One region of the Centipeda dianae genome, then DNA from elsewhere that is predicted to be linked to it. Evidence: riboswitches for the same ligand, from Rfam matches in the RefSeq annotation. Region 1 holds a riboswitch; each other region holds the start of a gene.

The links. Region 1 has a riboswitch for cobalamin ahead of QU667_RS00150 (TonB-dependent receptor plug domain-containing protein). Riboswitches for the same ligand answer to the same signal wherever they lie in the genome.
Region 2: linked by a shared signal. The riboswitch ahead of QU667_RS03235 (ABC transporter substrate-binding protein) and the one ahead of QU667_RS00150 (TonB-dependent receptor plug domain-containing protein) in region 1 are both predicted to bind cobalamin.
Region 3: linked by a shared signal. The riboswitch ahead of QU667_RS08005 (ABC transporter substrate-binding protein) and the one ahead of QU667_RS00150 (TonB-dependent receptor plug domain-containing protein) in region 1 are both predicted to bind cobalamin.
Region 4: linked by a shared signal. The riboswitch ahead of QU667_RS07740 (sirohydrochlorin cobaltochelatase) and the one ahead of QU667_RS00150 (TonB-dependent receptor plug domain-containing protein) in region 1 are both predicted to bind cobalamin.

What each region holds. Positions count from the first base shown of each region.
Region 1 is NZ_CP128650.1:27,331-30,443, forward strand. It holds cobalamin riboswitch at 851-1,039, shown strand; gene QU667_RS00150 (TonB-dependent receptor plug domain-containing protein) at 1,358-3,113, shown strand, end outside.
Region 2 is NZ_CP128650.1:672,643-675,755, reverse strand. It holds gene QU667_RS03250 (magnesium chelatase ATPase subunit I) at 1-386, opposite strand, end outside; partial or broken gene QU667_RS03245 (TonB-dependent receptor plug domain-containing protein) at 469-777, opposite strand; gene QU667_RS03240 (radical SAM/SPASM domain-containing protein) at 808-1,833, opposite strand; partial or broken gene QU667_RS03235 (ABC transporter substrate-binding protein) at 1,845-1,958, opposite strand; cobalamin riboswitch at 2,125-2,339, opposite strand; gene msrB (peptide-methionine (R)-S-oxide reductase MsrB) at 2,441-3,113, opposite strand, start outside.
Region 3 is NZ_CP128650.1:1,622,473-1,625,585, reverse strand. It holds gene QU667_RS08010 (autotransporter outer membrane beta-barrel domain-containing protein) at 1-1,156, opposite strand, end outside; cobalamin riboswitch at 1,568-1,752, shown strand; gene QU667_RS08005 (ABC transporter substrate-binding protein) at 1,920-2,993, shown strand; gene QU667_RS08000 (TonB-dependent receptor) at 3,021-3,113, shown strand, end outside.
Region 4 is NZ_CP128650.1:1,568,288-1,571,400, forward strand. It holds gene QU667_RS07735 (Gfo/Idh/MocA family protein) at 1-488, opposite strand, end outside; gene QU667_RS07740 (sirohydrochlorin cobaltochelatase) at 648-1,679, opposite strand; cobalamin riboswitch at 1,794-1,980, opposite strand; gene sigH (RNA polymerase sporulation sigma factor SigH) at 2,085-2,894, opposite strand; gene pyrR (bifunctional pyr operon transcriptional regulator/uracil phosphoribosyltransferase PyrR) at 2,973-3,113, opposite strand, start outside.

The DNA of each region.
Region 1 (3,113 bases):
CTCGTTGTGTTTACCGTCTTAGTCTTATCCGTTAAACGATAAATGAGAAAGCCCCGCCTTGCGCTCCAAACTGCAGACGGGGAACTTCTCGCGTGTATAAGGGGCAACCGCTGAGCGGCAGTGCCCTTTTTCTATGCTTATTTTACTTCAATTCGAGCAGTTCGTCAAGGCTTGCACTGCATACATTTGTTTGCTATAATGAGAAAAGGCACTGATAGGCGCAGTGGCAACTCAGCCCCCGAAAGGGGGGATCTGCATGGAGACCTACGAGTTCTTGACGTTTCTCGTTGTGTTCACCATCTTAGTCTTATCCGTTAAACGATAAATGAGAAAGCCCCGCCTTGCGCTCCAAATCGTAGGCGGGGTAATCTCTGCTATAACATTGGGGGCAACCGCTGAGCGGCAGTGCCCTTTTTCTATGCTTATTTTACTTCAATTCGCGCAGTTCGTCAAGGCTTGCACTGCATACATTTGTTTGCTATAATGAGAAAAGGCACTGCTATCAAAAACGGTAGGCGGCTAATCTCGCCCCCGAAAGGGGGAATACACATGGATACCTATGAGTTCCTATCATTTCTCGTAGTATATACCATACTGATTCTGTCAGTAAAAAGATAAATGAGAAAACCCGCCTTGCGTCTCCAAACAATAGGCGGGGATTCTCTCCGGTTATATAGGGGGCGGCCGCCCATCGGCAGTGCCCTTTTTCTATGCTTATTTTACTTCAATTCGCGCAGTTCGTCAAGCATCTGACGCTCTTCCCACCTCTGTTCAAAAATTGAGAAGAAATCTCTGTTAATATAGGATTGACAAAACATGAAATATAAAATAGAATGATGTCAATTTGTATAAAACTATATAGAAAACAGGTGCCCGTGAGGGCTTAATAGGGAATTTGGTACAAGCCAAAGCGGTCCCGCCACTGTGAGGAGGAGCAGAGCTGCATGGGAGAAGTCCCGTCACTGAGGAGCGATCCTTGGGAAGGCGCAGCCGAGCGAGGAATCCGAGCCAGGAGAACTGCCTGTTTTGCGCGACCTGTAAGGAATCGCTGATAAAATGAAGTCTGTCAGATTGGTGTAGATTTTTTGTCTGAACAAGGAGATAAACCGGACGCATAGCCAAAGCTATGTGGAGGATTTGTCGACACAGTGCAGGCAAAAAAGATACGTCAAGATGGCATGGCTGAATTTATCAGTGCTTCCGGTAATCCACGAGCGATGGGGAGGGGAGCCGATACCGTGGCAACGCGGCGGCTTTCTTTGTGTGGGAAGCCTTTTTTTATGCAGTCGGTCAGCAATGCCGGAGGGTGTTGCATGGGATGGAAGGGCTATGCCCGATCAAGGAGGAAATGACGAATATGAAGAAGAGACATCTTACGCTTGCAGTCCTCGCAGGGCTCTTGTCCACGGGGGGGGGGCAGACCTCTGTCTATGCGGGACATGATGAGAATCTGCAGTCCTACACGATTGATAATATCGTGGTCGAGGCGGAGCAGACGATCAACCAGTTCGGCGACACGGTGACAGAGCAGTCCTACTACCGCACGGGCGGCGATGTGAAGGTCATCACGCGCGAGGAGATCGAGAAGCGTCACTACACGGATCTCACCGAGGCGATCAAGCGTATCCCGGGCGTGACGTTCCAGAACCCCGGCTATCGCGGCGGCGAGTACGGGTACCAGACCTATAACAACGGCGTGCTTATCAACGGCGACTCGCGTGTCGTCATCCTCATCGACGGGCGGCGCGTGGACAACCTCACGAGCACCCGCTTTAACAGTCGGAGCACCTCGGGCAGCAAGTCCACAGGGGTCAACCTCGACCAGATGCTCGGCATCGAGAGCGTGGACAAGATCGAGGTCATCAAGGGACCCGGCGCATCCGTCTATGGACCGGACGCGACGGGAGGTGTCATCAACATCATCACGCGCAAGGGCGCAGTCGAGCAGAAGGGGACGCTCGATCTTTCCACAGGCTCGTGGCACAAGCACAACTATGCGCTCACCCTCTCGGGTGCGCTGCAGGACGATCCGACCTTCCACTATTTCGGCACGGTGACAAAGACGATGAGCGGTGATACGGAGTATGTGGACGGCGAGACGGGCAGGACAGGTACGCTCGGCGGCTCGCGTTGGAAGGAAGAGGCGGTCAACATCCGTCTCGACAAGGATCTCGGCAAGGAGCAGAGCATCAAGCTCTGGTACAACTACAAGGCAGGCAAGGATGGCTACCCGATCTCGACGCCGCGTCTCAAATACTGGAATCAGGACGACTGGGAGCGTATTATCTTTGCAGCTGCCGTTGGCAAGCTGAACAGCAGTAATCAATTGGTCGGCGATCCCGCATTCGGTGACGCAGACAACCCGGGTTACGCGAACCTATATGCACTTGATGGCAAGGTATACAACTCGTTCAGTCGGTTTAAGAATAATGACTGGGAGCTGAAGTGGACATTCGACAAGGACAATGGTATGGAGAGTTTTGTTCGCCTCTATTACCAGAATCATCGCTACTCCTCTCGTGATAAATACAGATGGTCACTTAGTGATGACCCCGCCGCAGACTATCAGGCACGCTTTCCGGGCGGTGCGACGGCTGCCGAGCTGAAACAGTGGATTCGTGAAAATCTCGCACCATTCCCGGGCGGCGATCCGGCGAAGGTGCAGGAATGGCTGGAGAAGACCGACGGTACAGCCACAGAGCCGACGGGATGGCAGAAAGAACGTAATCAGGGCGTTCAAGTGCAGTATGCGCGAGCAATCGGCAAGAACGATGTTATTGCGAGCCTAACCTATGATCGTGCTAAGACTGTTGAAAAATACTATAGCCGGCGTACAAGAAAATATGTGGAATCTACAACGAGCCGTAACACGGTGATCGGCTATGTGCAGGACAAGATCCACATCACGCCGAACTGGGACCTGACCCCGGCGCTCCGCTATACTTACTACTCGGATTATGATTACACGGGCAATGCCGGATTCAAGGGAAAAGGAAAATCCCATCTCATCACACCTGTGCTCAATACGGAGTATCTGATCGATGATACGCTCAGCGTATATGGCGGTTGGACACAGATCTATCGTCCCGTGCGGCAGGGAGACTATACGACAC
Region 2 (3,113 bases), 650 kb from region 1:
TCAAACTCCTTGCGCCCACAGTGAATCGCCATCTCCATGTCAAGTGTCCCGACGACGCGATCCTCCGTCGCGCTGACGGGCAGCTCCACCACGCGCATGGGGATCTTCTCCGTGGGAAGCAAAGCGTTCTCCTGCTGCTTGCTGCGACAGGCATCGCAGTAGAGTTCGGGAGACGCAGGATCACAGTGACAAGCACAGCCGCGCACTGCGTCCAAATCCGGCAGGAGTGCGGCGGCGGCGCGGACGGCGGTGGATTTCGCCGTCCCCTTCTCCCCCTTGATGAGCACACCTCCGAGTGACGGCATCACAATACTGAGGAGAAGCGCCGTCTTCATCTCCTCCTGTCCAACGATAGCAGCAAAGGGGTATGTCACCCTCTTTTTCATTCCGATTTCCTTTCTGGAAAAAAGCACTGACTGACAGTGCGCATACCACGTCCAACCAGTGCTTCCTCAATCCTATCCTCGGTTAGAAACTCTGCTCGACACCGATCATGAAGTTGCGTCCGGGTGCCGTCCACCACTGTTCGGCTGCGCCCCACCATGAAGCACGTGCGTTGGACTTCTCAGCATAGAATTGGTTAAACAGATTGTTCACCTTGAGATAAACCTTCGTTGCATCGGCGACCCGATAGTTCATCGCGAGATCGACGACCCAGTAGTTATCCGTAGGAAGGAATTTGCCAATCGCATCGGACGGCCCTTCAAGCCCTACCATCCCGCGTGCAAGCAGAGAGGAATCAAAGTCGCGGTTGCGATAATCTACACCGATGTTCCACCAGATTGGTGCAGATTTTGTCCGTGCTTCCTATACACCTGCTGCCTTTATCGCCGCACGTTTCAACGCACACTCAGCATCGGATGCGGCAGAATACTCCTGCCCCGCCCTGCGTGCATAGCACGCGCCGCCGCAGGCCGAAAAATCCGCACACGCCCGACAAAACGCCATGGCACCCTGCATCTCATGCGCCAGTTCCTCCTGCCGCCGAACGTCGATGCCGTGCTCCACATCGCCGAGCAGAAAGCGCGCATCGCCGACAAAGGAGGAGCACGCATAGATGCGCCCCGCAGCGTCAATGTGCGCTCCTGCCCCGTTCATCGCGTAACAGTGGGAAAATCCGCTGTCCGAGCGTTCGGCAAGCCCCCTCCCCTGCTCCTCCTGTGCAATCACGATGCGGTATCCGTGCAGCCGTCCAAGGTGTTCGTTCCGCACAAAAACCTCCGCCATCGCCTGTGCCATCTCCTCCTCGCGTGCAGGGCGAACAGCGGTGCCGCGCCCCTGTGTGCGCAGGAGGTCAAAGCCGATACGCCGCACATTACCGAGGTAGTATGCCATCTCGATGAGCCCTGAGAGCCTCCCGACATTCTCCGCCGTGACAACACACGTCAGACCGACCGCGATGCCGCGTCGACCGAGGCACTGGATTCCCGTGATCACATCCATCGACGAGCCGCGCCCATCAGGGTAGCAGCGGTACACATCGTGAACATCGGGTCTGCCGTCGAGGCTGATACCGATGCCGATGTCCGCATGGTGCAGAAAGTCTGCCATCCCCTCGGTCAGCAATGTGCCATTGGTCTGCAAATCCATCCGCGCCCGTATCCGATTGGTACAGATATAGTCCGCAATCCGACGCAGCAGAGGAAATGCCAGCAGCGGCTCGCCGCCCGAGAACTGAAGGATGAAGGGCGTGCCGCCCGCCGCCGCAAGGTCGATGGCACGATGCGCCGTCTCCCATGTCATCATATGAGGATCCTGCGCGGATGCGTAGCAGTAGCGACACGCAAGGTTACAGTTCCCCGTGAGACTCAGCACCAACATCCGCAGCGGCATCGCAGTCTCCTTTACTTCACATCCGCAAAGCGCTCGGGATAGACCGCACGCGCCAGTTCATAGACACACTCGATCACATTCTGCCCCGCACTGTAACGATAGGTATCGGACACGGTGCAGAGATGGTACTACCGCTTTCACCTTTTGTTTTCATCCCCTCCCTACACCGTCACCATGTTCATATTTTTAGCATAAGAACAAGTAAAAAGCCCCTCCTGCAAAAGCAGAAGAGGGCTTAATTTGTACACAATAGAAGGGTCTGAATCCCCATCCCCATCACTCGCAGGTCAAACGGCGATTGTCAATCAGGCAGTTCTCCTGACTCCAGTTCATCGCTCACCTGCGCCTTCCCGAGGATTATCCTCAGTGACATTCCATGAAATACCGTCGGCATTTCTATGCAGGCTGCTCACTGTTACAGTGGCGGAACCGCTCCGGCTTCATTGGAAATAGTTTCCTTACCGGATTCTCTATTAAACATTCGTACCTGATCCAATGCTATAAAGTTTTTCAATACTTCGATAAAGATAACATTGAATGAAGGGCTTGTCAATATATCAAAAAGATATTTTGCGAATCATCTCAATAGACTTCTCTCCTGCCCTATTTATTTCTCCAGCAGATAGAGATACTCCCCGTATCCTTCGCGTTCCATATCCTCCTTCGGAACAAAGCGCAGGGAGGCGCTGTTGATGCAGTAGCGCAGTCCCCCCGTTGCCGCAGGACCATCATCAAAGACGTGCCCCAGATGTGCGCCGCTGCCCGCCGCCGTTACCTCGGTACGCACCATCCCATAGGAGCGATCCTCATGCTCGGCGATGAGCGCACGGTCAATCGGGCGCGAGAATGCGGGCCAGCCACAGCCGGAATCGTATTTGTCTGTAGAGATAAAGAGCGGCTCGCCCGTCGTGATGTCACAGTAAATTCCTTCGCGGAATTCGTGATCGTATTCGTTTCGGAAGGCGGGTTCGGTCGCCTTTTGCTGCGTGACGGCGTACTGAATCCCCGTCAACCGTTCTTTGAGTTCGGCATCCGAAGGCTTTTCATAGGTGCGCTGCACCGCCCCCTCCTCCGCTCTCGCAGCATTTTCTGCGGCGGCGCGTTTTTCCCGCATCTTTGCAATGAGCGCGGGTGAGATATGACAGTAGCCGTTCGGGTGCTTGACAAGATATTCCTGATGCGCTTCCTCCGCACGGTAGAAGTTCACAATCGGTTCCACCTCAATCGCGACGGGCTTGCCGATGTGCTTTTGCAGGGCGTCGAGGGATGCTTGGATCACG
Region 3 (3,113 bases), 800 kb from region 1:
CCACTTCCGCCTTGTATTCCTCCTCGTTCAGGCTCTTGCCGATGGTCGGATTCTGTGCGGAGAGCGTCACCTGCGAACCTGCGGCGGCATGGTTGACGACGAAATTCCCTCCGACGAGACTGCCGTCCGCCGCACGACCATAATGCACCGCCTCATGACCGCTGTAGTTATCTACGGTAATGGGGCGCGTGTCTTTTTGGTGGATGTGTCCGCGCTCCGCCTCCGACGCCCCGCCGACAAGGTTCCTCACCTTGCTTCCTGTGTAGAGATAGGTGTTTTTGTCCGCCCGGTTGGGAGCCGCCACGCGTTCCGCGCCGATCCACTGATTGTTCCAGACGGCACCGTTCTTCAGGTACATATCGACACCGGCGTGATGTTTGTTCTGTCCGTTTTCAGCGAACTCGTTGAGCACACCGCCGGTCAGCTTCGACTTTGCCGTGGTCAGACCAATGGAGACGAAAGAGCCGTGTGCGTCCGGATTGGGGTCGATGCCATAGTTTTTGTGCAGCACCCCGAGGTTGCCATAGACATCCACGTCTGCTGTCCCCGGAGTCTTCCCATCGGCACCGGTATTCATGAACACCGAGCCCTCCTCGGCAAGCATCGCATAGGTATCGGATGTGGTGAGTGCGTGCGTGACGATCTTGCCGCCGCGCACGGTGATGTATCCGTCCTTATTGGCTTGGAGCGCCACGCCTACAATGTCCATATCCACGTTGCCGTTGATTGTGCATTTTGTATCCCCGTGCTGCTCACCGTACGAGTACCCGCCGTAACCCGCATAGATGCCGCTCATATAGTAATGTGCGATGTCCGAGGTGGACGATGATTTGCCCCGCGTGGCCGGATTTTTGTTTTTCACCACCATTTTCAAGTCGCCGTTGATCGTGAGATCTGCGCCCTCCAAGAGGTACAGCCCCGTCACATTGTTGTACCACTGGCCGCCCCCATTGCCGGAGACGTTGACCGTGACATCCTCATTCCATACTTCTTTTTGGTCGTCGTGCATCGTACGGCCGTAGGCTTTGCCGTTCGTATGTTTCTCAATCGTTTTCGCCGCGCATACCGTCGCACTCGATAGGACACTTACCGCCAGCATAGAGGCAAGAACCATGTTCTTTTTGTTTCTCCTGCCGAGCATCTTCCAATACGCCATAATTATTCCTCCTTCATCATCGGGACGAAACACCGCATTTCATCCAAGCAACATAATCGTCGGCTATTATAACATCTGCTTTTTTTATTGTAAAATAAATTTTCGTTAAAAAATTATGCAAAAGAAAAATGACGACATATCGGCAATCGAGAAAGTAGAATAAATGAGGTTTTTGATTGTATTGTTGCATCACAATTCAACTTGACAGTGTATTAACAGTATGATAATCTAGGCTTATCTTTTTGAAATAAAAATATAATTCAATATTTTGCCAATCGGGTGCGCATTGCGCTCAAGGAATCACTGATAAAATGAAGTCCGTCGTATTGGTACAGATTTTTTGTCCTGCCAAGGAAACAAACCGGACGCATAGTAGGGCTATGTGGAGGATTTGTTGACGATGGCAGGGCGGAAAAGATGTGCTAAGACGGCGGTGCTGAATTTATCCGTGTTTCCTGAATAGAGAAGCAGGTGCAAGACCTGCGCTGTCCCGCAGCTGTAATGCAGAGTCGACCTCAATATGTCACTGGGAAACCGGGAAGGCGGGGAAGACGAGGAAGCAGAGCCAGAAGAACTGCCCGATTGGAACGCTGTATCGTCCCTGCGAGAGACAGGAAGGCGCGATTATCTTTGTGTGTTTCGTGTGCCTTTTTGCCGGAGAGCAAGAAGGCTTTTTTTGTTACATGGTGTGTGCATCTTTTGCTCGAAAGCATAACGAGAAAAAGGTAATGGGGATCAGGCAGAAGGAGAGGCGTATGATCTGATGTGTCGATGTCGCAGATACAAGCACATATCGGATCTTGGGATATTGTTTTTTCTTTTCGCTGTGATATTTTGCACGATCTTTATTTTACGTGAATTTACAACAACATCTTTACCGATTCATGATGTTCTGCCGGAGAGACAGACGACGGTGCGCAGTGTGCAGACCTATAACTCACGAGGACAGCAGGAGATGTTGGTCATCACGCGTGAACCGCAGCGGATTGTGGTGATGGATTGGAACAACATTGAAATCCTCTTGGCGTTGGGATTGGCAGATCGCATCGTATTAGCCTGTATGGAGCCTCCGCATACGACTGATTTACAGGAGCGGTATCCGGAGGAATTTGCCAAAATACAGGAAATTGCTCCGGAGAGAGTAAGTTTGGAAATGATTCTGGCCGCGGAACCGGATCTGATTTTCGCACGGCAATCCGCATTTTCTGAGCGGAGACTCCGATCGACAGAATGGTGGCACAAACGTGGTGTAGCTACCTATATTCCTGTGACATCAAATACCGGAGAGAAACAGACCATCGAAAAAGAACTCCGCTACATACGTGATGTTGGTATCGTGTTTGGCTGTCCGGAGAGAGCTGAGGCGATTGCAGCAGACATCTCCGCTCAGATTGGGCAGATACGGGAACAAACAGCGGGGAAAAGGCAGGATCGTGTCATCGTTCTGGAAGGCTCACCATCAAAATATGTGATCAACTATAATGCGCGTTGGCTTGTCGGTGATTTTCTGCACACACTCGGTGCTCGTATGGCGACAGATGTGCAGTTTCGCGACGCGGAGACTTTATTGGTCTTAGATCCGGATGTTATCTTTGTGGAATATTTTGATGAGCATACGGCTTCTTTTGCAGATCAGTTGATGCATCATCCGGAATACCGTTCGCTCAAAGCCGTGCGGGAAAACCGCGTCTACCCAATTCCTGTGGAGTATATGTATATGCCCGGGCTGCGCACAGCAAAGGGGCTTTGCCTGTTTGCAAAAGGTCTGTATCCGGACATTGAATGCGATATGGAAACCAAGGGGGGCGGTTCAAAGGTCATATCGAACCTAGAATAATATGTATCTCCATGAATGTTGGAAAGGATGATTCTCATGAAAAAAAGAGCCGTTCTCCTCAGTATTCTGCTTGCAGGGTCCGTCCATCTGCCGGTCGTATATGGCGCAGCCGCTGAGAAT
Region 4 (3,113 bases), 850 kb from region 1:
CGTGCAAGATAGCGTTCGTAACGGCTGGAGTACTGCGAGAAATTCGCCTGTACCATGCGGATGAGCCCAAGGCGCGGAAGTGCCTCCAAGATGCCGAAATAATTCGGCAAAAAGAGTGGAGTCATCGCCTCAAACAGATAGCAGTCTGCCGCGCGCGCACGCGCAATCAGCTCCTCTGTCTCCGCAAGCGTTGAAGCAAACGGCTTCTCCACAATGACATGCCAACCCGCCGCAATTGCCTGCCGTGCATAGTCGAAATGTACGCTGTTGACAATGCCGAGATAGACAAAGTCCGCCTCGTGCGCCGCGAGCATCGCACCGTAGTCCGTCGCCACCTGCGGTACATCGAACTCCCGCGCCAGTTCCTGCGCCTTTGCACGGCTCTGCGGGCGCGCACAGATGGCGACGACCTCAACATCCTCTACCTGACGCAGGGCAGTAAGAGCTTCCCGCGCAATCATTCCCGTACCGACAACCGCTATCTTCATCTCTCTGTTCTCCTTGTCATGCGGGACTTCCGTACCCCACACTATAAACACTGCTCCCTATTATAGCAGGGTATGCGTACAAAGAAAAGGGTCTGCCGCAGAAGTGAAACACTTCCGCAGCAAACCCTTCACCGCACAAAGTACGGATACGAACCGCTCTTACTTCATCATCTTGATATGATCTGCGTCCGCACCCTTATTTCCCTGCAGCGCATCCCATGCGTCGTCGGCACGCTCCACATACATATCGCGGATCATCTTGTTCTCACCAATCCCGTGGAGATAGGCATCCACCTTGTAGCCCTCGCTCTCGAGAACACTCTTGTGCGAGTCCGCATCTTTTCCTGCCATGTCGTTGTGCGCATGATCGCCCGCAACCATCATGATCGGCATGAGCGTCACATTCTTAACCTTATTCGCCTTGAGCTTCGGAATGACATCCTCGAGGCTCGGCCACCCCTCGACCGTATAGACATAGACGTTCTTATACCCAAGTGCGTCCAGCTTCGCCTGAATGACGGCATAGTATGCGTTGGAGACGTGCGGCGTGCCGTGCGCCATCAGGAGCAGCGCCTCATCCTTCCCCATCTTCGGGAACTGGCTGGAGACCGCCTGGAGGAATTCGATCACATCATCCGGCTGCTCCTCCTGCCCCTGCCAGTACATGAGCGACGTGCCACAGGTCATCGTCTTGAACTGCTCCTTGTACTCATGGAACACGGCCTTGACGTAGGAGTACTCCATGCCCGGGATGACATCGAGAGAGACGAGCGCCACACGCGAGTAGCCGTCCGCCTTGAGCTGTGTGAGCGCCTCCTCGGGCGTTGGGTACTTCTTGCCCTCGTTCTTTGCAATGCGGTCAATAATGATGTGAGATGTAAACGCCGTCACAACCTTCACGCCCGGATGCGCCGCCTTGATTGCATCCACCGTTGCCTCGATCGTCTTCTCACGCGTCTCCTTGAACGTCGTGCCAAAGCTCGTCACAACGATGGCATCCTTATTCGTGTAGTTCGCCATCTGCGGGTTCTCATACTTCAGAACACCGATTTCCGATGCCTCCATGAGTGCGGGTGTCACCGTCTTGACCTCGGGATTGAGCTCATACGACGCCTCCGCCGGGCTGTAGGAAAAGCCAAGGACCGCCGAGCAGGCAAGCGACGCAACCAGCATTTTCTTCCAATTCTTCATCCGAATTCCTCCCAAAAAATATAAAGAAAGGCTTTCCTGCAGGAGCAAGAAAGCCTCGTGAATCATCTTCACGAATCCCCTTCCTGTCGCTCGCAGGTCTGTGCCTTCGGCACACGGTGGATTGTCAGACAGGCAGTTCTCCTGGCTCGGTTCATCGCTCCCCTGCGCCTTCCCAAGAGGACATCCTCCCAGTGGCATCCTTGCAGGTTCGCTCCCCTCACAGTGGCGGGACCGCGCCGGCTCGTCCGGCTTCTCTATTAAGCACGCGCTACTGCGCTGCACCTGTCTCCCATTCATTTATAAAACTATACATAGAATACATCGTTATACACAGATTGTCAATCGTTTCACACCTTTATTTCGCAGCCCGTTCGATATGTATTCTGTTGCAGAAAAAAGGAGCCCCTATTCCTCCGGCGTACGCACCGTACGATTGATTGTGGTAAGTCCACGATAGACCGTACCGATGTCGAGATCGTCGCCGCGCGACTCCATGTATTTTTCGAGCTTTCGCTTGACGCGTTGGAGCGCGTTGTCGATGGATTTCACCTGCCGGTGCAGATCGACAGCGATCTCCTGATACGATTTGCCGTCAAGGTAACTCATGAGCACGCGCCACTCAAGGTCGCTCAGAATCTCCTCCATCTTCTGTTCAATGTCGATGAACTCCTCATGACTGATGACCAGCTCCTCGGGGTCGCTGATGCGTGCGCCCGACAGCACGTCGAGCAGGGTGCGGTCAGAGTCCTCATCATAGATGGGCTTGTTGAGGGAAACGTAAGAGTTCAGCGGGATGTGTTTCTGCCGCGTCGCCGTCTTGATCGCCGTGATGATCTGGCGTGTCACGCAGAGCTCGGCGAAGGCACGGAACGACGAGAGTTTGTCCTCGCGATAGTCACGGATCGCCTTGAAGAAGCCGATCATGCCCTCCTGCACAATGTCCTCGCGGTCTGCGCCGATGAGAAAGTAGGAGCGTGCTTTGGAGCGCACGAAATTACGGTACTTGTTGATAAGGTAGTCGAGTGCCTCGTCGCCGTCGCAGGAGCGGATGTGCGCGAGCAGCTCCTCGTCGGAACAGCCGTCATAGATGCTGTTCTCTGCAGCCGCCTCCTCCGCCTCACCTGTTTCCGCATCCAGTTCGACGGACTCAAGATCATCCGATTCTGCCTGCTCCTCATCCAACACAGACGTTTGCTTCTCGCCGTAAAAAATCATACGATTGCTCCTACAAATGTCCTATGATCCTTTAATATTATACCCCTGTTGCAAAAGCTTCGTCAAGATCCCCCGCGTTCAAAGGCGCTCACGAATGACGACTTTCTCCTCCGCATCGTTGTCATGAAGCAGAACGGACACATCCTCAAGTGCGGCGGTCGGAACATTCTTGCCGACGAAGTCCGCGCGAATGGGCAGTTCCCGATGCCCACGGTCGAT